DNA from 3 places in the Protofrankia sp. CiP1_Cm_nod2 genome. Region 2 is predicted to be linked to each of the others. Evidence: riboswitches for the same ligand, from Rfam matches in the RefSeq annotation. Region 2 holds a riboswitch; each other region holds the start of a gene.
What was found. Region 2 has a riboswitch for cyclic di-AMP ahead of NBW84_RS14725 (transglycosylase family protein). Riboswitches for the same ligand answer to the same signal wherever they lie in the genome.

Region 1: linked by a shared signal. The riboswitch ahead of NBW84_RS04300 (C40 family peptidase) and the one ahead of NBW84_RS14725 (transglycosylase family protein) in region 2 are both predicted to bind cyclic di-AMP.
Region 3: linked by a shared signal. The riboswitch ahead of NBW84_RS00185 (C40 family peptidase) and the one ahead of NBW84_RS14725 (transglycosylase family protein) in region 2 are both predicted to bind cyclic di-AMP.

The regions. Positions count from the first base shown of each region.
Region 1 covers NZ_CAKKTL010000023.1:528-7,670, forward strand. The annotation lists partial or broken gene NBW84_RS04295 (4-hydroxybenzoate 3-monooxygenase) at 1-772, opposite strand, end outside; cyclic di-AMP (ydaO/yuaA leader) riboswitch at 1,296-1,471, shown strand; gene NBW84_RS04300 (C40 family peptidase) at 1,660-2,634, shown strand; gene NBW84_RS04305 (PHB depolymerase family esterase) at 3,038-3,688, opposite strand; gene NBW84_RS04310 (MarR family transcriptional regulator) at 3,944-4,471, shown strand; gene NBW84_RS04315 (type 1 glutamine amidotransferase) at 4,583-5,329, opposite strand; gene NBW84_RS04320 (MurT ligase domain-containing protein) at 5,385-6,650, opposite strand.
Region 2 covers NZ_CAKKTL010000125.1:191-6,283, reverse strand. The annotation lists partial or broken gene NBW84_RS14740 (hypothetical protein) at 1-158, opposite strand, end outside; gene NBW84_RS14735 (ATP-binding protein) at 500-859, opposite strand; gene NBW84_RS14730 (DUF3151 domain-containing protein) at 968-1,402, opposite strand; gene NBW84_RS14725 (transglycosylase family protein) at 1,637-2,380, opposite strand; cyclic di-AMP (ydaO/yuaA leader) riboswitch at 2,386-2,551, opposite strand; gene NBW84_RS14720 (transglycosylase family protein) at 3,157-3,876, opposite strand; cyclic di-AMP (ydaO/yuaA leader) riboswitch at 3,884-4,032, opposite strand; gene fbaA (class II fructose-bisphosphate aldolase) at 4,620-5,657, opposite strand.
Region 3 covers NZ_CAKKTL010000001.1:35,176-44,905, forward strand. The annotation lists gene NBW84_RS00155 (heavy metal translocating P-type ATPase) at 1-2,457, shown strand, start outside; gene NBW84_RS00160 (DUF1876 domain-containing protein) at 2,715-3,023, shown strand; gene NBW84_RS00165 (DUF4394 domain-containing protein) at 3,326-4,174, opposite strand; gene NBW84_RS00170 (metallopeptidase family protein) at 4,617-4,961, opposite strand; gene NBW84_RS00175 (trypsin-like peptidase domain-containing protein) at 5,294-6,253, shown strand; gene NBW84_RS00180 (peptidoglycan-binding protein) at 6,552-7,340, opposite strand; gene NBW84_RS00185 (C40 family peptidase) at 7,738-8,112, opposite strand; gene NBW84_RS00190 (hypothetical protein) at 8,093-8,407, shown strand; cyclic di-AMP (ydaO/yuaA leader) riboswitch at 8,481-8,646, opposite strand; gene NBW84_RS00195 (cold-shock protein) at 9,196-9,633, opposite strand.

The DNA.
Region 1 (7,143 bases), on a different contig from region 2:
AGCGGCTTGTCCGGTGGTCGCGCAGCATGTGGCCGGCGAACCCCCGGGGACTGACCCCATAAATGATCTTATCGGTGGACGGGGCGACCGCGGCCAGGACCGCGAGCCAGGCCCATGCGCTGTCGCGCTGCCGGATGGAGCGTAACGCGCCCTCGGGGATCGATCCTCGGGAAACACCATGATGGCCGTCGCAGCCCGCGATGAAACGGCTTTCCACCACCTGCCGCTGCCCGCCGGCCGTGACGAAGGAGACGGCGGGGTGGTCGGAGGCCAGCGCGCCCAACATCACGTCAGTGACGCCGAACTCGATGACGCCACCCGCGGCAAGGTAGGCGGCAACCAGGTCGGCGACAAGCTTCTGCTGCGGGTAGACAACGTGGTGGCGTCCGCCCGCATGGCGAGCATACTCGACGACAAACGCTCTGCGACGATGTCGGAACTCACAGTCGTGGTGCGGCACACCTTCGGCTCGCAGGCCGTCGGCGAGCCCGTTGCGCTCCAGGGCGTCCACCGCCGCCGGCCCGAGCAGCCCGGCGCGTGGACGGCTTTCCACCCTGGCCCGACTGGCGGCCTCGAGCACGAGCGTGTCGATACCCCGACGAGCCAGCACGACCGCGGCCACCAGGCCCGCGACACCCGCGCCAATCACAACAACGCCCACCCGGCGAGGACGCGGCCGGGAGGCGGGCGCGTCCGGCTGGCGCACACCACGCCCGTCCGGCACGGACCCCGACGCGGACCGCGTCATGGCGAGCGCCTCCCCGGGGAGCATCGGCACGATTCCTGATCATCCGTCACGCTGCCCTGATCACGTGACTGACCTGGAAGGACCGATCCGGACGAGGCACTGCCAGAGTACGACGTCACATTCCGACACGCGTCAGAAGGCCGACAACTCGGCATCAACCAATCGGACAATTTTCGCAAAAAGAGCAGAGTACCGCCAATGGGCAGCCTTGATCGCTACTTAACGTAGCAGTATTGCTCACTATCTGTACTCGAAGGCTCCTGGTCGACCGTCTGTCGCCGCTATGGCGTATTGTCATCCTCCGCATCCCGCAAGTCACGGAAAGCGGCACGTCAGTCGGGCGACCGAAGGCCACAAGCCAGCCGGTCGCACCCGGCGCCGCCCCGGCCGGCGAAGGAGGATGGGGTAGAAGAGCCGGTTATGACACTTCATACAACTACTTGGGGTAGTTGTGAGGGACTAGTGTTTACTAGCGCCATCCGTATGAACTAGTCTCGCGCCGACGTCACGACGCACCGGGCCGAACTGCCGAATCCTGCCCACGGTCCCGGTGTTCCCTCCGAGTCGTCACCAGGGCAGGAGCGGGGGACCCATCCTCCACCGGACGGCATCGAACCGCGGTGTCGCCCTCGGGGTGAAGTGTGCAGCGCGATGGTCGCGCGACCCACCGGGCAGCCCAGCCCGAACCCGACAGCTCACCTCGCAGGCGAACGGGAAGGATCACAACCTTGTCTGCGCATGATGTGCAGCCTGATCCAGCAGTACGATCGCGTTCGTCGCAGGCGGCTGCGCCGTCGTCCCGCCAGCACCCGATCGACCGGCACGTCGACCGTCCGGCACGCGGCCGGCATCGCGCGCCCGCGCCGCAGCCCGGAACGGGCCGCTCGCGAGCCCGGGCCGCTGTCGCCGTGGTGACCACCGGTACCGTCGCGGTGTCCGGTGTCGCCCTGGCCGGATGCGCCACGGCCGACTCGAACTCCGACGATGCCTCCGTCACCTCGCCGATAACGCTTGGATCACAGTTCGGCAGCCAGGCGTCACTGGCCAACCTGCGCACCTCGACCATCAATCCGCTGTCCACGGGTGGTTCCGGATCGGTCACCAGCCAGGTACTCAACCAGACCGACCTGCATCCCAAGAACGGCGTCGTGCTCAAAGTCACGAATCCGGACGTCTCCGTGAAGGCCGACCAGCCGGTGGAGATGGGGTTCTCCCTCGAGGACGCGGTCACCCACGCACCGCTGGTCAATCAGCTTGTCAAGGTCCAGGTGAAGCTGCCGGAGGGATGGGCCACCTTCAAGCACCTCTACACCAACGAGCAGGGCTTCACCAGCTACACCGCGAAGGTTCTCACCACCACGCAGATCACTGCGATTTTCGACGGGACCGACGCCCTGCGCTCGACACGGTCGACGAACGTCGGCACGTTGACCGTGATTCCCAACACCCCGCCCGTGCAGCGCTCTCCCCAGATCACTGGCCTCGATGCCCCGACCATGAGCAACGCCATCTCGGGCGCGCTCGCGGCCGCCAGCTCGCTGGGTGAACGGGCGGTGTATCTCGCGGCCCAGCAGGCCGGGAAGCCCTACGTCTATGGCGCTGAGGGCCCCTACACGTTCGACTGCTCAGGACTGGTCCAGTACGTCTTCAAGCAGCTGGGACGCAACATCCCCCGCACCGCCGAGGGACAGTACGAGGCGACCACCAGGATATCGCAGTACAACAAGCAGCCAGGTGACCTGATTTTCTACGGCGCACCAGGTAACATCTACCACGTCGGTATTTATGCGGGCGATGGTAAGATGTGGGTGGCACCCAAGTCAGGTGATGTCGTCTCGCTGAGGGCCATCTATACCACGTCATATTCCGTCGGCCGGGTTTTCTGAGCGAACCGGTCAGCCCGCGTCCACATCCGGCTGTCAGTACGCGGCTTCGCGTAGTGGCAACCAATATACTGTAGAAACAATTCACAGGCGGGTTCCCGCGCGGCCTCCCCCTCCGATTGTGCGTGAACCTTGCCGCCAGGTCGATCTTGTCGACGTCGACACCGGCCTGGCGGCGCTCCGCGGCATCCCGCGATGATGACTTCCGCTGGTTGGACCGAGCCAACCCCCCCAGCTCGGAAAGCCCGGCGGAACAAGAGGCTTCCGTCGGCCGGTCGTACTGGACCCCCCCCACAGTCCGGCCGGTCGGCGGGAGCCGCCCTCTCCCACCGACCGGATGCGCGGCCGAGGCTGGAACCTCATCAGACGCCTTCTCCGCGGGCCTCCCAACCCCGGATGCCCGCTCCTACGCCTTGGGCTTCCTGGAGAAGTCCCACAGGCTGCGCGTGACCTGCTTGTCCCACGTCCCGTCGACATGCTGGACATGGGTTCCCGACGGGCAGTTCGGGACCTGCCCGACCGGCCCCACCACCGCGACGGCGGCGAACTTCAGGTTGTTGTCAGGCGCCCCGCAGGCAATCGTGAGGGCGGCCCGCCCACCTTCGCCAAGACCCCAGATGTAGATCTTGGACTGGTCGATCTTCGACCGCTTCTCCGACACGTAGCGCACGACGTCACGCAGGTACTGCACGTCCGCGCCCCGGGGGTCGTCCAACCTCCATTCGCCGTCCACGGCTTCCGGGTAGACCACGGCGAAGTGCTGCCGGTCGGCAAGCGTCGAGGCTTCGGTGATCTTTTCGATCGCAGCCGCGTCGCTGTTGTTGTCATGCAGGACGAGGACCAGCGGCAGGGGCTTGCCGGGGTCGGCGTCGGCATGAACGGCGAGCTCGCGTTCGGCGGAGGCGTACCCCGCCGGTATCTTCGCCCGCTCGGTATCCGGGCTACCCGAGCGAGACACGTAGATCCAGGCGACCACGAGCACGGCACCGATGATCAGCACCCGCTTGCGGTTCTTGGCCCATAGCTGTTTCCCGGCTTTCAGCGGATTCGACACCACGAGACAACCGAACCACACCAGGAGCCGTCGATTCGGCAGATTCGCCTCGCGTCGCGGGCAAGTCGGGGCCACCCGGAGTGCGCTGTCTCACACCCAGTCAGCTTGCGATACCGATTGACTACTAAAAGTAGTCAAACAGGCATGTCCGGTACGGCAACCACGGCACGGCTCGTTCGTTGACGTGGTGTATCCACCAGAATCTCGACAACATCGGATTGCGGGGCATACGGCTGCCGGAACAGGGGTGAGGCCGAAGTGGACAGTGGTCAGGAACTCGACCATCGACTGATCAAGATTGAACACGAGCTGTCGGTGTTCGGCCGGCGCGCCGAACGCTTCCGGATGGCCATCGCCGGCGAGTCCGGGACGGTTCTGGACCGCTCCGCCTACCTGCTGCTCAGCCACATCCACGAACACGGCGCCGTACGGCTGACCACCCTGGGCACGGTGTTCGCCCTGGACATCTCCACGGTGAGCCGCCAGATCGCCGCGCTTGTCACGGCCGGGCTGGTGGAACGCGCCACCGATCCCAGCGACCGGCGGGCGACGCTGGTGAGACTCAGCACCCGCGGCCAGCAACGCTACCTCGCCACCCGCTCCGCACGGGTAGAAAAAATCAATACCCTGGTACGCACCTGGGACCAGGAGGAACTCGGTGTCTTCGGCGCGCTGCTGAGCCGGCTGAACGTGGCGATCGCCGAACACGACCGCGCCCATCTGCCGCCGCAGCACGACGAGCCGTGTCCCGCACCCGCCACCCCGCCGGCCGTCAGGACGGACTGACGGCCGACGGCCGGGCACCGGGCGACAGGCCGCTCCCCCCGCGTCCGGGCGCAGGCCCCCCGGCTGCTTCCCGCGCCCACCGAAGGTTCCCCGCGGCCGCCCGGCCCCGGGTCAGGCATGGACGTCCAGGGCGTGCAGGCGTGCCTGGCGCAGCACCTCCGTCTCCGGCGGGCCGGCCAGTTCCGGCAGCCAGCCATGCACCCAGGACAACAGCAGGTCGGCCAGGGCCGGGTTCTGCGCGAGGACCGGACCGTGCAGGTAGGTACCGATCACACGGCCGTCCACGACACCGTCGGTGTGGTCCGGGGTACCGTTACCGACCCCCTTGCGCACGATCCCGAGCGGCCGGCCGTGCCCGTTGGGCAGTGCCCGGGTACGTCCCCCGTGGTTCTCGTAGCCGAGCAGCAACGGCAGCTCGAGCTCGGGGACGGGCTCGACGACGATGTCACCGACCGCGCGTGGCGGCACCGGCTGCTCGAACGAGCGTCGCGTCTCCACGTCCACCAGGCCCAGGCCGTCGTGGATACGGCCCTCACCGGCGGGGAAGGACGCACCGATCACCTGGTATCCGGCGCACACCGCGAGCACGGCCGCGCCCTGGGCCACCGCGTGCGCGATCGCGCTGTTGCGGCGCAGCCCCTCGGCGGCCAGCACCTGCGGCTCGTCCTCACCGCCGCCGAGCAGATAGATGTCGCAGCCGGCCGGCACCGGCTCCCCGGCCGGGACGCCGATCACCTCGGCCGGCAGGCCACGCCAGCGCAGCCGCTGCGCCAGCACGGTCGCGTTGCCGCCGTCGCCGTACGTCCCGAGCAGCTCCGGGTAGATCAGGGCGATCCGGGTCGCCGACTCCCGGCTCATGCCGCGGCCCCGGTCATGTCACCGTGGATGGTCACCTTTTTGGTCACCTTTTTGGTCAACTGTTCGTCCTCACCGGGGCGACCCGCCCCAGGATGTCGCGGAAGGCGGTGTAGTTCGCGACCACATCGACGATCTTCTCGTCCAGAACCGCCGCCGCGCTCTCGGCATCGGGATGGACCGTGTGCGGGATCTCCGCGTATGCCAGCCGGACGCTCATGTCCTCCTTGCGCCCACCGGTGACCAGCACCCGCCGGCCCGGCAGCCGCTCGAACGGGACATCCCAGATCCACGACGGGTCACGCCCGTCAGCGGTCTGCGCGTTGAAGTCAACGATCACCGGCCGGGTGGGCGTGCTGTTGAGCAGCTCCATCATCTCCACCCAGCCGGCCGGGTTCTTCGCCAGCAGCAGCCGCCCGCGGGTACCGGAGTCGCCGAGCTCGACCTCCTGGTAGCGGCCCTGGACGTCCTCAAGGCCGGTCATCGCGGCCAGCGCCTGCTCGACCTCGACCCCGAAGAGCTTCGCCGCCGCGGCGGCCATCGCCGCATTGCCGAGGTTCACCCGGCCGGGCAGGTCGATCGACGCCGTGAGGTGACGGCCGAACCAGAGCAGCTCGTGCGGCCCGGTGACCGAGACAAGGGGCTCAGGCCGGGCCAGCCCGCAGCCGCACCACCAGCCCGTGGCGTTGCGGTGCAGCAGGCTGGCGCACTGCGGGCACACCATCGCGTCCGCCGTCCAGTTCTGGCCCGCCGACACCCAGACCTGGTTCGACCAGCCGGCGGCGGCCCAGGCCACCAGCGGGTCGTCGGCGTTGGCGATCGCGGTCGCGCCGGGCAGCTCGGCGCCGAGATCACGCCAGAGGCTCGCGATCCGCCGGGTCTCGTTCGACCGGTCGAGCTGGTCACGGCTGATGTTGAGCAGGATGACCGCGCGGGGCTGGATCTGCCTGGCCACTTTGGGCAGCCAGATCTCGTCCACCTCGAGCGCGGCGGCCGCGTCGTAGGGCGGCTTGGACAGGGCGGCCAGCACGCCCGCCGCCATGTTGGCGCCACCGCTGTTGCTGCGGACCGGGCCGAGCGTGCCCAGCGCGCGGGCCAGCAGCCGGGTGGTCGTGGTCTTGCCGTTGGTCCCGCTGACGCAGGCCACCAGCTGCCCGGCCGCGACCTCGGACAGGATCTCCGGGGAGACCCGCAGGGCAAGCTTGCCGCCGATCATCTCACCGGATCCGCGTCCCAGCTGGCGGGAAGCCGAGGACGCGAGTTTCTCCACAGCAAGGGCGGCACGGGTGCGGGCGGAGAACCGGCGCGGGAAGGGTGTGCTCATCGCCTCCCCAGCGTGCCACGGGCCGCCGCGCCGGTGACCGACACCCCGTCATACCCGTCCCATGTCGGTCCCGGACCAGCTCCAGAGCGGCCTCGGAACATCCTCCGGGCAGTGGCGAACAGGCGGGGTACGAGTGTGGTACGAGGTGTGATAAGACGTGCGCCGGACGGCTGTCCACCAGGCATGTCCGGCAAGGGCGCGCCCCATCGGGGCAGGTACGGCAAAGGCAGGCACGACAGGGGTGCGTCGCGGGCGGGACATCACTGTCCGGGCGGGACAGAGCAGGGTACGGCAGGGTGACGCGAGCGGACGGCCGTCATGGACCGAGCAGCCGGTCCGTAGGGACCGCTACCGCTGTGCCCCGTCGTGACAAGCGGCCCGGGCGGGGATGCGGCCCGGCCGGGGACCGCGGGCCGCCGGCGCCGGGCGGACGCTCGGAGCCAGTGGCCGCCGGGTGGGCACTCGGAGTTGGTATGGACGCGACACAAGACCG
Region 2 (6,093 bases):
TAGGTGCGCGGGACCATGACGCGGACGTCGGTGGCCTCGGTGCGAGCGTGGTGGTAATCGGGCATTTTGACGTCGAACACGGTGGCCAACAGCCAGGCCATCAGGTCCGGGTCAAGCTTGGTCAGGGCGACCGGGGATTCGTGTTCGGCAGAGGGCATGGAAGCACGGTATGCACCGGATCCGCATACATCGGGCCTTGTCCGTGCTGAAACCGGTATCAGCAAACAACAAGGCCACTGTTCCGGCGGTTGTTCCGTCCGCTGTTCCGGCGACCACGGCCGTGACCGCGGCGTTGGCTGCCGAACGACGTGAATTCGGTGCCGTGGCCACAATCCTGGATTCACATCGTTTGTCGTGCCGACCGGTTTGCCGCGTCGCCCCGAGACACCGGCCCACCCGAGGCGGTTTACGGACTTCGTGGATCGAGACGGTGTCCGCCGCGCTTCAGTGCTCCTGCCGACCTGTCGACAGCGGATCGGTCCCGGGGCCCGGCGCGGCGTCAGGACGGGGAGAAGGCGTCAGAGCGGGGAGAAGATGTCGTCGGCCGTGACGGTGAGGATTCCGGGTGGCGGGTTGCGGATCTCCTCGCGGGCGCAGACGGCGAGGCGGATCGGGCCTGGCCGGTCCGCGTCCCGCTGGCCGGCACCAGCGAGCCCGCGACGGACAGCTGCGCCAGTTCGCCGCGGGCGGCGCGGCCGGCGTCGGTGTGGAAGACCGACCGCCGTCCGGCGACGAAGCGGTGCGGCAGGGCGGTCTTGCCGACTCTGCGCCGTCCCCAGACCACCACCGGCCGCGGGTCGGTCGAGGCCCACCAGCGTTCCAGCGCGGCAAGCTCTCCGGTGCGGTTGACGAACGTCATCCGCCTCTGCCTGCATCGCCCGTAACTTACATCGGACGTCAGTAGAGTGCCGGCGAGCCGTTGGCGGCCCATGCTGGCGGGTTGCCGCGCGGGGCCTCTCCGGTGGCTTCAGGTGGCCTTGAGCCCCAGGACGTCGGATGCCTGGGGGTCGCTGTCGGCGAGGAAGTCGCGACAGCGGGTGGCCTCCTCGGTCTCGCCGATCGCGGTGGCCGCGCGGGCCAGTGCCGCGAGCGCCCGCAGGAAGCCCTGGTTGGGCTCGTGGGACCACGGGATCGGCCCGTGCCCGCGCCAGCCCGCGCGGCGTAGCTGGTCGAGGCCGCGATGGTATCCCGTCCTGGCGTAGGCGTAGCTGGTCACCGGGCTGCCGGCGTCGAGGGAGCGTTCGGCCAGGGTTGCCCAGGCGAGGCTGGAGCCGGGAAAACGGCCGGCGACGGTCTGCGGATCCTCGCCGGCGCTCAGCGCCTGCGCCGCGGCGGGATCGATGGTGAGCTTGGCCGGTGGTGGGCCACCGAGCAGATCCGGTCGTTCGGGCGAGGGTGTCATGGGGCTCATCCTGCCGGATCCGGCCGGCCGCGCAGCCAGCCGGAGGGGGAAGTCCGTCAGATGATGGACCCGCCGGGAGGGGGAGAGCCGGCAGGTCCATCACCTGATCGGGGTACGAGGCGGGCAGGGCACCCGGCCGCGACCCGGCGGCAAAGGAACGGCGTTGAGCGTCCCGTGACCTTTAGCCGCAAAATTTCAAAGTCATAAAATGGTACGAAAGGTGCACCCGGTATGCTACAGGACGGTCGGGTTGGTGACGGTGACGTCCCAGAGGTTCTTGCCGACCACTCCAGCGCCGCCGTCGTCCACCCGGGTCAGATACGAGTAGAGCGATGCCAGTCCCTGGGACTCCCGCCCGAAGCGTCCGTCCACCTGGAGGATGAACCTCTTCTGACGCATCTCGCTCTGCCAGACGTAGGCGTCGGGGCGGACCTCGCCGGCCAGTGTGCTGGACAGCGCCGTCCCGGTGAAGTTCTCGGAGTTCAGCAGGGCCTTGGCGCGTTCCAGCGTCATCGCTGGCTGCACCGGAGTAATCGCACGCTGTACCGGGCTGGTGGTGGGAGCGCTGGGGGCGACGATACCGCTGGACGACGGTGCCGGGCCGCTACGGCTCAGGCCCAGCTTGGACGCGCAGGACGGCCACGGGGACCAGCCACGGGCGTTGTAGAGCTTGTAGGCAGCCTCGTCCTGAAGCGTCGGCGGCGCGCCGCTGGGCAGGCCGGAGTAGCCCAGGGCATGCCAGGTCTGGGCGTCGAACTGGTAGGCGCCGTAGTAGCCGTTGCCGGTGTTGATCAGATAGTTCCCGCCGGACTCACACTGGCGGAGTTTGGCGAAGTCGTCAGCGGTCGCGGCGCTTGCGGGTGCGGTCGTGACAGCCAGGCCACTGCTCACGAGTGCCGTCACGGCACCGGTGGTACGCAGGACCTTCATGACGGTGGAGGGAGGTTGCGGGGCGCGGTGCCTGCCACCAGACGGCATGTGGGTCGGTCCTTCCCGTCGCCTACGAGGTGAGCTGTCGGGTGCGGGCGGGAATCAGGCCCGGCCGGTGGCACCAGGAGGCACTGCCGGCTTTACCCCAAGGACTCCGTGGACGGACGTCCGGATGGTGGTTCCCCCGATCCTGTCCTTGTGGCTCCGCGGTAGCTCGGGCCGTACCGAACGGGGACAGGACTCGGCGTCCGTCCGGGCGGCCTCACCGATCCGGCGAGTGGGGAGGACTCTAGCGAGTCTGGTTCTATCGAAGCAAATCGGGGTGTCGGATGAACTACACCGACGTGACTGTTATCACCCGAATGGGCTAAGCGCCTTGAACGTGTCACCGTAGCTGACGGTGTGACTCCGCCCCGCGGCGGGGTCGCCTTCTCCGATTTCTGTGACTTATGGTGACGGACGAAGTTTCTTTCGTATCGTGAATGTGCTTGTTGTCACTTCTGGGGCACTCCGGGAAGCGGAGCCGTCCGGAGCGGTCCCCGGCCCTGCCGGGCCGGATCCGGGCCGGCCGCATCCGGGGTTCTCCTGGATGCGGCCGGAGGCCTGGCATGAAAGGGGATCGTGGCTGCGCTGTCCATGGCGCGCCAGCCCGGTCCGGTCGGATGTCCAGCCACGGGTGGGCCGGCTGTGTGCGGACTGTGCGTGCCGCCGGTGGGCGGTGCCGTCCGCCAGAGGCCGTTCGACCGCTGGGTCGTTCGGCCAGTTGCCGGCTGTTCGGCCGGCTGTTCGGCCGGTTGGCCGGTTGGTTGGCTGGCTGGCCGTGTTCAGTCGAAGGTGGCCGTCCAGGTCCGTGGGCCGCAGATACCGTCCACCTGCAGTCCCCGCGAGTTCTGCAGGAGGGTGGCGGCGAAGGCGGACTGGGGGCCGTAGCGGCCGTCGATCCTGATCCGGTAGCCGAGCCTGTTCATCTGGCGCTGCCAGGCTCGTACGTCCGAGCGCACCTGATAGATCAGCCCGGTGGTGAACAGCGTGTTGTCCGCGAGACTCTGCGCGCTCTGACGCACCACCCAGCGTTGGGCCCCGGTCGACCCGGCCGCGCCCGCCGAGCCGGTGCCGGTGCCGGTGCCGGTGCTGGGCGATCCGGCCCCGGACGAGCTGGCGCTCGCCACCAGCTGGTCGGCGCCCATCCCCTGGCCGCAGACCGGCCACTGGCCGAAGCCGGACCGGTTGGCCAGTCTCAGCGCGGCCTCGTCCTGGGTGGCTGGCAAGGCGTCGCTGGGCAGCCCCGGGTAGCCGAGGCTCTGCCAGGTGCTCAGCGAGAACTGGTAGGCACCGTAATAACCGTTGCCGGTATTGACGGTGTAGTCCCCCCCGGACTCGCACTGGCGTAGCTGCGCCCAGGTGGTGGCGGCGCTGGCGGGCTGTGACATCACGATGCTTCCGCCGACCGCCGCGGCCAGCGCGGGAGCGACTACCAGCGCCCGCGCGCCCAGCCGGATTCGGCCGGTTCCGTGCTGTCGATTTCGGGAACGTGCACTGGACATATTGGTTTTATGCCCTTCCCCACGCCTGCGAAGTGAGCTGTCGGGTTCGGGCTGGGACTGCCCGGCCGCATGTGCGGCTTCACCCCGAGGACGCCCGGTATCGGCGCCCAGAAGTGGGTCCCCCGTTCCTGCCACGAGTTTGGGTTTTCGTCGGGCGAGGGCAGGATTCGGCGTGCCGCCCGACGTGTGTTCGCTGTGTCGCGAGCACGGCGCAGACCATAACAACAATTGCTGGGCGCCGAACAAGCGGGGAATACGCTTCGTGAGGATGCGCACACCGGGCCGGCGGCTCTTGTCGGGGCCCGGGAGCGGATGGTAGCGCACGGGTACGCGCGCTTATTGATTTCATCATACTTTTATTGCCGGGAAAACTCGGTATCCCGCCGTGCCGGTGGCGATCGGGGCCGGATTATCCGGATAGGAGCCAGTGCGTGGGCCGGCGATCCGCGTGCTATGGGCCGGAAGCCGGGCCCGGCCGGCCCGGCGCCCGCGGCGCGGAACACCGCTGATTCAGCCGAAGACACGTCGAACGGCAGGACCATACGTACAGTGCCGTGATCCGACGATGATGCGACCTTTCCGGAACCTGCGTCATATACGGATGGCCGTTGAAAGGTGACGGCCATCCGGTCACCCGGGCGCCGGGAGGCCGATGGGTCGGCACCCGCACGCGAACGCTCGCCAGCCGGACGACGAAGCCCGGTCTGGCGAGCGTGTTGTGGGGCCGTCCCGCCCGAGCGGGGTCAGTTGGCGAGGGAGCGTCCCGCGGAACGCAGGTCCTCGCACGCCTTCACGACTCGGGCGGCCATGCCGACTTCGGCCGCCTTGCCGTAGCTGCGCGGGTCGTAGTGCTTCTTCACGCCGACCTCGCCGTCCACCTTCAGAACGCCGTCGTAGTTCCGGAAGACGTGGTCGACGACCGGCCGGGTGTACGCGTACTGGGTGTCGGTGTCCACATTCATCTTGATCACGCCGTAATCCACCGCTTCGCGGATCTCGGACAGGTCGGAACCGCTCCCGCCGTGGAAGACCAGGTCGAGAGGTCTGGCCCCGGCTGGCAGCCCGAGCTTCTGCGCGACATACTGCTGACCATCCCGCAGGATACTCGGACGGAGTTTCACATTGCCCGGCTTGTATACCCCGTGCACGTTTCCGAAGGTTGCCGCGACCAGGTAGCGGCCCCGTTCCCCGGCGCCGAGGACCTCGACGGTCCGCCACATGTCCTCGGGCGTGCTGTACAGTTTCTCGTCGATCGCGCCGACGATGCCGTCCTCCTCACCGCCGACGACACCGATCTCCACCTCCAGGACGATTTTCGCCTGGGCCGTGTCCGCCAGCAGCGCGTCGGCGATTTTGAGGTTCTCCTCGATCTCGACCGCGGAGCCGTCCCACATGTGGGACTGGAACAGCGGCTCGCGGCCCTCCCTGAGCACCCGCTCCTTGGAGATCGCGACCAGGGGGCGCAGGTAGGTGTCGAGCTTGCCGGCAGGACAGTGGTCGGTGTGCAGCGCGATGTTGACCGGGTACGCCTTGGCGACATGGTGGGCGAACTCGGCCAGCGCCTGCGCGCCGAGCACCATGTTCTTCACCCGGGTACCGGAGAGAAATTCGGCCCCTCCGGTGGAAATCTGTACGATACCGTCGCTCCCGGCGTCCGCGAAGCCCTTCAGTGCGGCATTCAGGGTTTCACTCGACGTGACGTTGATCGCAGGGTAGGCGAATGCCTCCGCCTTGGCCTGGTCGAGCATCTGGGCGTAGATATCTGGGGTGGCAATGGGCATCGGTCTGGCTCCTGTGGACAGTCGGGGCGCGGCATGCCCGGTTCGGTGATATTTTACCGATTCGGACGTGTGCCGTGCCGGGAAGTTGCGCGAAGGGTATGACGAACGCTCCCCGTCCGGTAGGACGGCCGCAACGGGTGAGTACGGATGTTCTGTCGGGTGTGGTGCACTATGCCGTCGTCCTCACTCCCGGCTTCGTCGGGAGCGGTGTCGTCCGTCGGTTTCCGGTTACCCGGTGACGTTTTCGGTTACCCGGTGACATCGTCCCGCTCGCCGCCGGGGCAGCCCATGACCGGCTCGGGCGCGTCGTTCATCGCGGGGGAGCGCATCCAGCGGATCCTCGATCGCGTGGATCTCGTTGCCGCGGCCCGCACCGATCTGTGCCCGGCGGACGCGTGCTGGCGACCGGGGTACCGTCGATCGCGATTTCCGGTGC
Region 3 (9,730 bases), on a different contig from region 2:
GTCCACGAGATCGATCTGTCGATCAGCGGGATGACCTGCGCGTCCTGCGCGGCGCGCATCGAGAAGCGGCTCAACCGGCTCGAGGGTGTGACCGCCACCGTCAACTACGCCACCGAGCGCGCGCACGTCGTCTACCCGGACCGGCTCACCCCGGCCGACCTGGTCACCGAGGTACAGCGGATCGGCTACCGCGCCCAGCCACCACGGGCGGCACAGGCGATGCGCCTCCTCCCGGCGCCTCCGGCCGGGGGCGGCGGGCCGGGCCGTCCGCCGCGAACCGTCCGGCCGGACGAGGCGCGGCGGGCCGCGGGCCAGGAACAGGAAGGAGAAGGAGGCGCGGAAGCGGGCCGGGCCGCCGCGGCGGCGGACCCCGCGACGGAGCGGGGGAGGCGCGTCGGCCCGCGGCGGCTACGACTGATCGTCTCCGGTGTGCTGAGCCTGCCGGTGCTGCTGCTCGCCATGGTGCCGGCGTTGCAGTTCGACAACTGGCAGTGGCTGTCGCTGGCGCTGGCGGCCCCGGTCGTGCTGTGGGGCGGCCTGCCGTTCCACCGGGCGGCGTGGGCGAACCTGCGCCACGGCGCGGCGACCATGGACACACTGGTCTCCATCGGCACGCTCGCGGCGTTCGGCTGGTCGCTGTACGCCCTGTTCTTCGGTCACGTGGGGACGCAGGGCATGACTGGCATGGTCATGCCCGCCGCGTCAGCCGCCGACCGGGGCGGCGGCGCGGACAGCGTCTACCTCGAGGTCGCCGCCGTGGTGACGACGCTCATCCTCACCGGCCGCTCCTTCGAGGCACGCGCCAAGCGGCGGGCCGGCGCCGCGCTGCGGGCACTGCTCGAGCTCGGCGCCAGGGACGTGACGGTCCTGCGCGACGGTCAGGAGCGGCGGATCGGCGTGGAGCAGCTGGCCGTGGGCGACCGCTTCGTGGTGCGCCCAGGCGAGAAGATCGCCACCGACGGGGTCGTGGAGCAGGGCCGTTGCGCGGTGGACGCGAGCATGCTCACCGGTGAGTCGGTGCCGGTCGAGGCCGGCGTGGGTGACGCGGTCACCGGCGCCACCGTGAACACCGACGGCCGGCTGGTGGTCCGGGCGACGCGGGTGGGCGCGGACACCCAGCTCGCGCGGATCGCGAAACTGGTCGTCGAGGCGCAGAGCGGGAAGGCCGCGGTCCAGCGGCTCGCCGACCGGGTGTCGGCCGTGTTCGTCCCGGTCGTGATCGGCCTCGCGGCCGTCACCCTCGCGGTGTGGCTCGCGCTCGGCGAGGGGCCGACGGCGGCGTTCACGGCCGCGGTGGCCGTGCTGATCGTCGCCTGCCCGTGCGCGCTCGGCCTGGCGACCCCCACCGCACTGCTCGTCGGCAGCGGCCGTGGCGCCCAGCTCGGCATCCTGATCAAAGGGCCGGAGGTGCTGGAATCGACCCGGCGGGTGGACACCGTCGTCCTGGACAAGACCGGGACACTGACCACCGGGCGGATGAGCCTGCTGACGGTCGTCACATCCGACGCCACCGGCACCGGCACCGGCAGTGGCACCGGCAGTGGCACCGGCGGTGGTACCGGCGGCGCGGGCGCCGGCGTCGACGAGGTGCTGCGGCTGGTTGGCGCGGTCGAGGCGGCCAGCGGGCACCCGATCGCGCGGGCGATCGCCCACGGCGCGCGGGAACGGCTCGGCGAGCTGCCGGACGTCGAGGACTTCACCAGCATCGACGGGTTCGGCGTGCGGGGGACGGTGGACGGCCAGAAGATCGTCACTGGTCGTCGTCGCCTGCTCGACGAGTGGTCGATGCGCATCCCCGACGATCTCGAACAGGCGGCCCGGGCCGCCGAACGGGACGGCCGCACGCCGGTGTTCGCCGGCTGGGACGGTGCCGCCCGCGCGGTGCTCGTCGTCGCCGACACGCTCCGGCCCGGCAGCGCGGACGCGGTCCGCCGGCTGCGCGGCCTCGGCCTGGCACCGGTCCTGCTCACCGGCGACAACGCCCGGGCCGCCCACGCGGTTGCCGCGCAGGCCGGCATCGACGAGGTGATCGCCGAGGCACTGCCCACGGACAAGGTCGACGTCGTCGCCCGGCTGCAGGCGCGGGGCCGGGTCGTCGCGATGATCGGGGACGGGGTCAACGACGCCGCCGCGCTCGCCCGCGCCGATCTGGGCCTGGCCGTGGGGACCGGGACGGACGCCGCGATCGAGGCAGCCGACATCACCCTCGTCCGCGGGGATCTCGGCGCGGCCGTGGACGCCGTCCGGCTGTCCCGGCGCACCCTGGCCACCATCAAGGGCAACCTGTTCTGGGCCTTCGCCTACAACGTCGTCGCCCTTCCACTGGCCGCCGCCGGCCTGCTCAACCCCATGATCGCCGGCGCGGCCATGGTGCTGAGCTCCGTGTTCGTCGTCTCCAGCTCGCTGCGGCTGCGCCGCTTCCGCCCCACCGGCCGCGACGCCGCCTCGCCCGCGTGAGGCGGTGATACCACCGAGACACCGCCAGCGTGAAGAAATGATCACAATCTGACGTGGAAGGCCGTTCGCGGCAGCTGTCGAGCCGTGTCAGGCTGGGAGAAGCCGAGCCGGACGGACCAACCAGGCGACACGGTCCGAAGGACCAACCAGGCGACACGGTGATGTCCGCTGTGTACCGCTGGTGGCCCGGGGCCCGCTGACGAGCTCTCCGCAGGATCCGCCGAGGCGAGATCTGTTGAGAAAGGTGGCGACCGGTCATGACCCGTACCAAGCGATGGACGGTCGACGTGTTCCTGATCGAGGACGACGGCCACACCCGCGCGGAGGCGGCCCTGCACACGGGGCCGCGTGCGGACGCCGGACGCGGGCTGCGGGGTGTCGGGCACGCGCGGCGGCATCCCGCCGACACCGAGATTCCCGAAATCGGCGACGAGGTCGCGGTCTCCCGCGCACTGTCCGAGCTGGCGTATCAGCTGCTCGACGCCGCGGCCGGCGACATCGAGGCGGTCACCCACCAGACGGCCCGCCTGCGCATGCCGCAGCACCACCAGGGCATCCGCCCCTGACGGCGGCCGAGCCGCGGCCCCGCGGTCAATCCCCGTCCGGCCGCGAGGCCGCCCTGAAGATCAAATCGTTGCGGCAATGCCGTCAACAGCGTTGACCACAGCGATGCGGCAGTAGTTCAACGCATCAGATCACGGGAACGAGGGACAGCCGGCCGCTCCGGCAGCCGTATGCCTACTCGTTCTCATGACCGGGCGCTGGGACGGGGCCGCTGGGCGGGGAGACGACGCGGCCCCCGGTCCGTGATCGACCGGGGGCCGCGAACGGGCCGCGAACGGGGAAGAGCCGTGAACGAGGACTGTCGTTACGGCTTCACGGCCAGGTCGGAGACCGCGGTCCCGGCCGGGAACTGCCCGATCAGGCTGACGTGCCCGGTGAGCAGGTTGACCGAGTAGAGGCCGTACTGACCGGCGACCGACAGCGCCGCGAACCCGGCGGCGTCGACGGAGGTGCCCCCGGAGACCGTGCTGTAGATGTCGAGACCGGCGTTGAGAGCCGGGTCCACGCCGAGTGCGCCGACCGTGGTGAGGGTGCCACTGTTCGGCGGCGCCTGGATCGCCAGCTGGTTGAGGTTGGTGTCGATGGTGAACAGCGTGGTGCCGGTCGCCGGGTCGCTGTCGTTGTTGGTGTAGGCGACGGCGGTGGCACCGAGGGCGGACAACGGGGTGTCCGTGGTCGTCACATGGGTGACGACATCGTGGTGCAGGTTCAGCCCCGAGTCACTGACGACGCGCAGCAGGCCGTCGACAGGGTCGAAGTCGACGCCGAAGGAGGTGAAACCGGACGGCGGGCCACCCAGGTGGGACACTCCGGTGGCCACTCCGGTGGTGGTGTTCAGCGTGTAGACGCCGCCACCGTTGCCCACGCCGTAGAGCAGCCCGTCCTGGGGCCGGTAGTCGATCCCGATGAGCGAGGTGTCCTGGCCGATGAGCCCGGTGACGGGCACCCCCGCCCCCGCGCGCTGCGGGGACCGGGTGGAGAACGGGACCAGCCTGCCGCCATCGCTGGTCAGGCCGACCGCCTGCAGGTTGGGCGTCCTGCCGTCCGTCCCGGCCGGGCTGGCGGCGGTGGCCTGCCCGGCCAGCAGCGGCACGGTCCCCAGGGTGCCTGCCAACACGGCGGTGGCGAAGGCCGCTTTCAGCTTTCTACGCACAGTTGCTCCTTGGCTAGCTCATGCACCGGCAGCTCGCGTACCGGCGCGGCGCTGCGGGACACGTCGCCTCAACAGCGACGAGATGGCCAGACGACGACTTTCCGTAGCTGACTGGCCACGACATGAAGTAGACACGTAGAGCAACCACAAGTCAACTATCTGCCAACAAGGACGCTACAAACGGCGACTTCGCCCGGAGCGGGGCAACAGGCACAGCGGCACACGACCACACAGCGACACAGCGACACAGCGACACACGACGGCACAGCGGCCACGCCGTTCCAGACGGCAGCGACGGCTACACCGGCCGTGGCTCGACGCTGGCCCTGCCGCCCGGCCGGGACGCACCGCACGACACGCCGACGGATGGCACGCCGACGGATGGCACGCCGACGGATGGCACGCCGACGGATGGTGGGGCCGCGGTGGCCGCCGGCGGGTCCTATCCCCAGCCGAGCTCGGCGAGCCGCCCGTCGTCGATGCCGAAGTGATGGGCCACCTCGTGGATGACGGTCACCCGTACCTGCCCGACGACCTGTTCCTCGGTCCGGCCCAGGTCGCAGATCGACCGCCGGTAGATCGTGATCCGGTCCGGCAGCACCCCGCTGTACCAGTCGCCCCGCTGCGTCAGCGGTACCTCCTCGTAGAGCCCCAGCAGCCCCGGCGACGGCGGCTCGTCCTCGACAACGACCGCGATGTTGGACATCTGACGGCCGAGCTGCGGTGGCAGGCTGTCCAGCGCCTCGGCCACCAGGGCCTCGAAGCGCTGCCTGGACACCTCGACCACGTCGGTGAACCTACCTTCAGACGCCGTCCCGGCGCGGCGCCGCCATACCGCCGGGCACCGGCACGGGGAATGAACAGGCCTGGATGGACGTCGGCCGCCGGAGAAGATCGGCGTAATTTTGTCGTTGTGTACGCTTTTACGGCCAAAAAGCGTACACAACGACAAACTCTTCTGGATCATGGCCTGTGCGGGTGGTCGTGGATGGGCTCCGCGCTACCTGACCGGCGCTCCAGGGGGACGTCCAGGAGGACGTCCGGCGGACGCCCGGGGAACATTGTCCGGCGTCCACTGCTTCTCATGATGTAATTATGTAAGCGGGACAGGAGGCCGGGATGCAGGATCCGCTCGATGCCTACTCACAGGTCGTCACCCGAGTCGCCGCCACCGTCTCCCCCGCTGTCGCGAGCCTGCGGGTACGGACGCCGCGTGGCGAGGGAGCCGGATCCGCCGTGGTCTTCACCGATGACGGCTTCCTGCTCACCTCCGCCCACGTCGTCGACAGCGGACCGAGGCGCGCGGGACGGCAGACCGGCGGCGGCGCGGCGGGCATGGCCGAGTTCGCCGACGGCACCCACAGCGAAGTGGACGTGATCGGCGCCGATCCGCTCTCCGACCTCGCGGTGCTGCGGGCCCGTAGCGGCACGCCGGCCCCGGCGGCGCTCGGCGACGCCGACACGCTCTCCGTCGGTCAGCTCGTCGTCGCGGTGGGCAGCCCGCTGGGCCTGACCGGCAGCGTCACCGCGGGGGTCGTCAGCGCACTCGGCCGCTCCCTGCCCACCCGGGCCGGCGCCACCGTCCGCGTCATCGACGAAGTGATCCAGACGGACGCCGCGCTCAACCCGGGCAATTCCGGCGGCGCGCTGGTCACCGCCGACTGCCACGTCGTCGGGGTGAACACCGCCGTCGCCGGGATCGGGCTCGGGCTCGCCGTCCCGGTCAACGCCACCACCCGCCGCATCCTCGCCGCGCTCATGCGCGACGGCCGGGTACGGCGCGCCTACCTGGGGGTCGCCAGCACCCGGGCACCGCTGCCGCCACACCTGGCCGAGCGGTCCGGCCGGCGGCACGGGGTGCGGCTGGCCGAGGTCGTCGCGGGCAGCCCGGCCGGTCGCGCCGGCCTGTTCGCCGACGACCTGGTGCTCTCCGTCGCCGGGCAGCCGGTCGCCACCCCGGGGGATCTGCAACGGCTGATGACGGAGGACACCATCGGCCGCCCGCTCGAACTGACGGTGTGGCGGCGCGGCGCGCTCGTCGACGTCATCGTCGTCCCGCAGGAACTGGCACTCACCTGAGAAGATCGGCACGAGTTTGTCGCGGTGTACGCCGATATGGCAAAAATGCGCCTATACAGCCAGAATGTACTGATGCTGCCAGCATGCGCCAATACAGCCAGAATGCGCTGATACGGCCAGAAAACATGAACATACACGACAACAGACTCACGCCGGTCGCGGCCTGGTGGGCGAACGTCCGCGGGCGGCCGCCGGCCACCGGCCCGCCCAGGCGGGGACGGTGGCCGCCCGCGGACGGTGGCGCCCCGGGTGCCCGAGGGAGGGGGAGGCACCCAGGGCCGTCAGTGGCACCCAGCCGTCAGCCGCACGGGAACAGCTGGGCGTAGGTGCGGGCGCCGACTGTTCCGTCGGCCGCGAGGCCGTGCCGCCGCTGGTATTCCTTGACCACCCTGGTGGTCTGCGGGCCGAATATCCCGTCGACGGTGAGAGGATATCCGATACCGGTCAGCCGCCGCTGTACCGCGGCCACCTCGGTACGCATTTTGCTGCCGTTTCTCACGGTTGCCGTGGACGCTGGCAGCGAACAGTTCCGGGTGATGTAGCTGATCCCGCTGACGGGCGGGACAGGGGCGCTCGACCGCGTTGTCGACATGCTCGCCGGGCTGGCTTTCGCCGCTGCCGCGGCGGCGTTCCCCCGCGCCAGATGACGGCGGTAGGAACCGTTGGTGTAGGCGCTCCAGGCACGCACGCCCTGACTGTCGCACACCTTCTTCGCCGCCCACGCGTTGGTGGCCGGGTCGTACAGGTTCCGGCCCGCCAGCCAGCCCGTGTGGACCCGCGCGTTGATCTGCCAGAGCCCGCGGGAGTCCTCACCGTGCGCGTTACGCGCCCTGGCGTTGCCACCGGACTCCGCGAGCGCCACCGCCACCCAGGTGCCCAGCGGCACCCCTCGGCAGCTGGGCAGCCCCGCGTTCGCGGCGACACGGGCGATGGCCGTGTCGGCGACGACGGCGGGCCCGGACGGCCCGGCCGCGCTGGCCGGGGCCGCGGTCAGCATCATTCCGGCCGTCGTCCCGATGAGCCCGACGGTGCCCACCAATGCCGCGCCGTTGCACCGGCCGGGTTTTCTGTGTCTTCCCCTGGACATGATCAGTTTCTCATCCAAAAGTATCGTCGAAATGGCTCGTCAAATTCACTGGCGGCGCCAGGACAGCATTTCCTTCGAGCAGCCGACGGTTTGCTCTTCCCAGCGCGCCTGATCGACTGGAACACGTCGGGCAGACCGGGGCGCAGGCCGTCGACCGCATTCGTCCAGAAAATTTCCCGGTCATTTCCGGAGCGCTCCGGGAGAAGCACCGTGCGCTCCGGCCGGAATTTTCTGGATATCCGGCGCGGGACCCGCGCCGGACCTGCCCGGGGCTCCAGGAACAGTTACCCGGCAGTGGCCGGGAGAAATTTTCGCGGCGGCCGCCGGCTGTTGCCCGCGCTGTCCGCCCGGGGCACCCGAACACCCCGTGGCCGCCAGCCCGGCCCGGGCGGGCGGGTCACCTGATACGGCCGACCAGATGGCTGCCGGTGTAGACCTTCTGGAGCCGGACCACGGCCCCGGTGTGCGGGGCGGCCCACATCATCCCGTTCCCGGCGTAGATCCCTACGTGGTGGATGCCGCCCGGCCGGCCGAAGAAAATGAGGTCACCGGGCTGCCGGGCATTCTTCGATATCTTCTGGGAGGCGTTGTACTGCGCGTTGGCCGTCCGCGGGACGCTGCGGCCGAGCTGCTTGTAGATGTACTGGACGAGGCCGGAGCAGTCGAACGCCCGGGGCCCCTCGGCACCCCACACGTACGGCTTTCCGGCCTGCTTCGACGCCAGATAGACGAGTTTCGCCCCGAAACCACTGGTGGACGTCGAGAAACTCACCGGCTGCGCCGACAGCGTGCGCACGCCCGCGGCGGCGGCCGGCGACGAGGCCGCCGACCAGACGGCCGGGGTGATCGTGAAGGTAGCGGGCCGGGCAGCGGTCGTGCCGGCCGCGGTGGTCGTGCCGGCCGTGGCGGCGTCGGTCCACCCCGTCCCGCCCGTGCCCGCGCCACGGTCGTTCGCCAGGGCCGGTGCGGCCAGCCCGGAGAGGGCGACGGTACCGGTGGCCGCGGCGGCAACCGCGGTACGTGCCGATATCCGGCCGAGGGCGGAGCGGGTCGTGGGCGCGCGATGACGACCGCGCCTGGAACTGGGACTGGGATGACCTACGGCAGCCGGACCTGAATTCACCTGGTGTGCAGGCAACGATGATCCTTCCCATACGCCTGCGAGGTTAGCTGTCGGGTTCGGGCCGGGAAGCCCGGTCGACGCGCGGATACCTGCGCGGCCGACTTCACCCCAAGGACGGCCACCGTGGTGGCGACGTCCGGCGGAAAGGTGGGTCCCCCGCTTCTGTCCTGGCGATCGCTAGTCGGAAGACACCGGACCGTGGACAGAACTCGGCGTGCGGTCCGGTGCCGTTGAGAGCCCGGCCAACGTAGCGAACTACTTTTGGTAACCGCAAGCGGCGGTTTTCTCGGCATGTCGGCGCACAACACTCACCGTACGCATCATTTACGCGGGCCGTCCCAGGATGGCTGCCGGGACGGTACGAGCTGGCCGCAGCGTGATGGCGCTACACACCGCTCCCATGGTTAACCAGCGCGTATCGTGAAACGGCCGATGCGGACCGGCAACAACATTTTTTCCACCGTTGTGTTTCGCTGTCGGGCACAGCATTTGCACTGTCGGGCACAGCATTTGCACTGCCCGAAACAGCGTTTGCGCTGTCGGGCGCAGTGGATCGCCCGGGTGGGCCCACGGACCGCCGAAGCAACGCCACGAACCCGGACGTGCGCACGCCGCGGCCGGCGGCATGGCCAGCGCGGACGGCGCAGCGTCCGGGCATCAGTGACGCCCGGGCACCAGCGGGGCCGCCGGTCCGCCCCGGGCCAGGCAGGGCCCCGGGCGGAGCGGCGTCGGTCAGGACTCGACCCAGCCGCGCGCCTGCGCGAGGGTGGTCAGTCGCTGCCGTATCTGGCTTATCTGGCCGCCGGTCAGGGTCGGCACCGATTCGATGAGCGTCTCGGTCAGCAGATGCCGGAACTCCCCGACGGTGAGGACGTCGCACATGTCGTCGTCGTCGGCGCTCGAACGCCCGTTGACCACACCTGGGGAGACCACCGGATACACGGGCGCCGGACGGGCCGGAGCCCGGCGGATCAGACGGACGACCGAGGCCTTCGGGCCCCTGTCACTCTCCTCCGCCTCGAACTCCACCAGCGTTCCGGGCTGGAACAGGTGCTTCTCGTCCTGAAGATCGTTTGCGTGCATGAAAACGTCGTCGCCACCGGCATCGGGCGCTATGAAACCGTAGCCGCGAACCCCGTCGAAACGCAGAATTCTACCAGTACCCACCACATCTGCCCCTGTACAACCTCTGTGCCAACCAGCCCTGTACCAAGTGAACTGCACACCAGACGAACCTGTGTACAACCAAGCCCCAGGACCGCTCGCG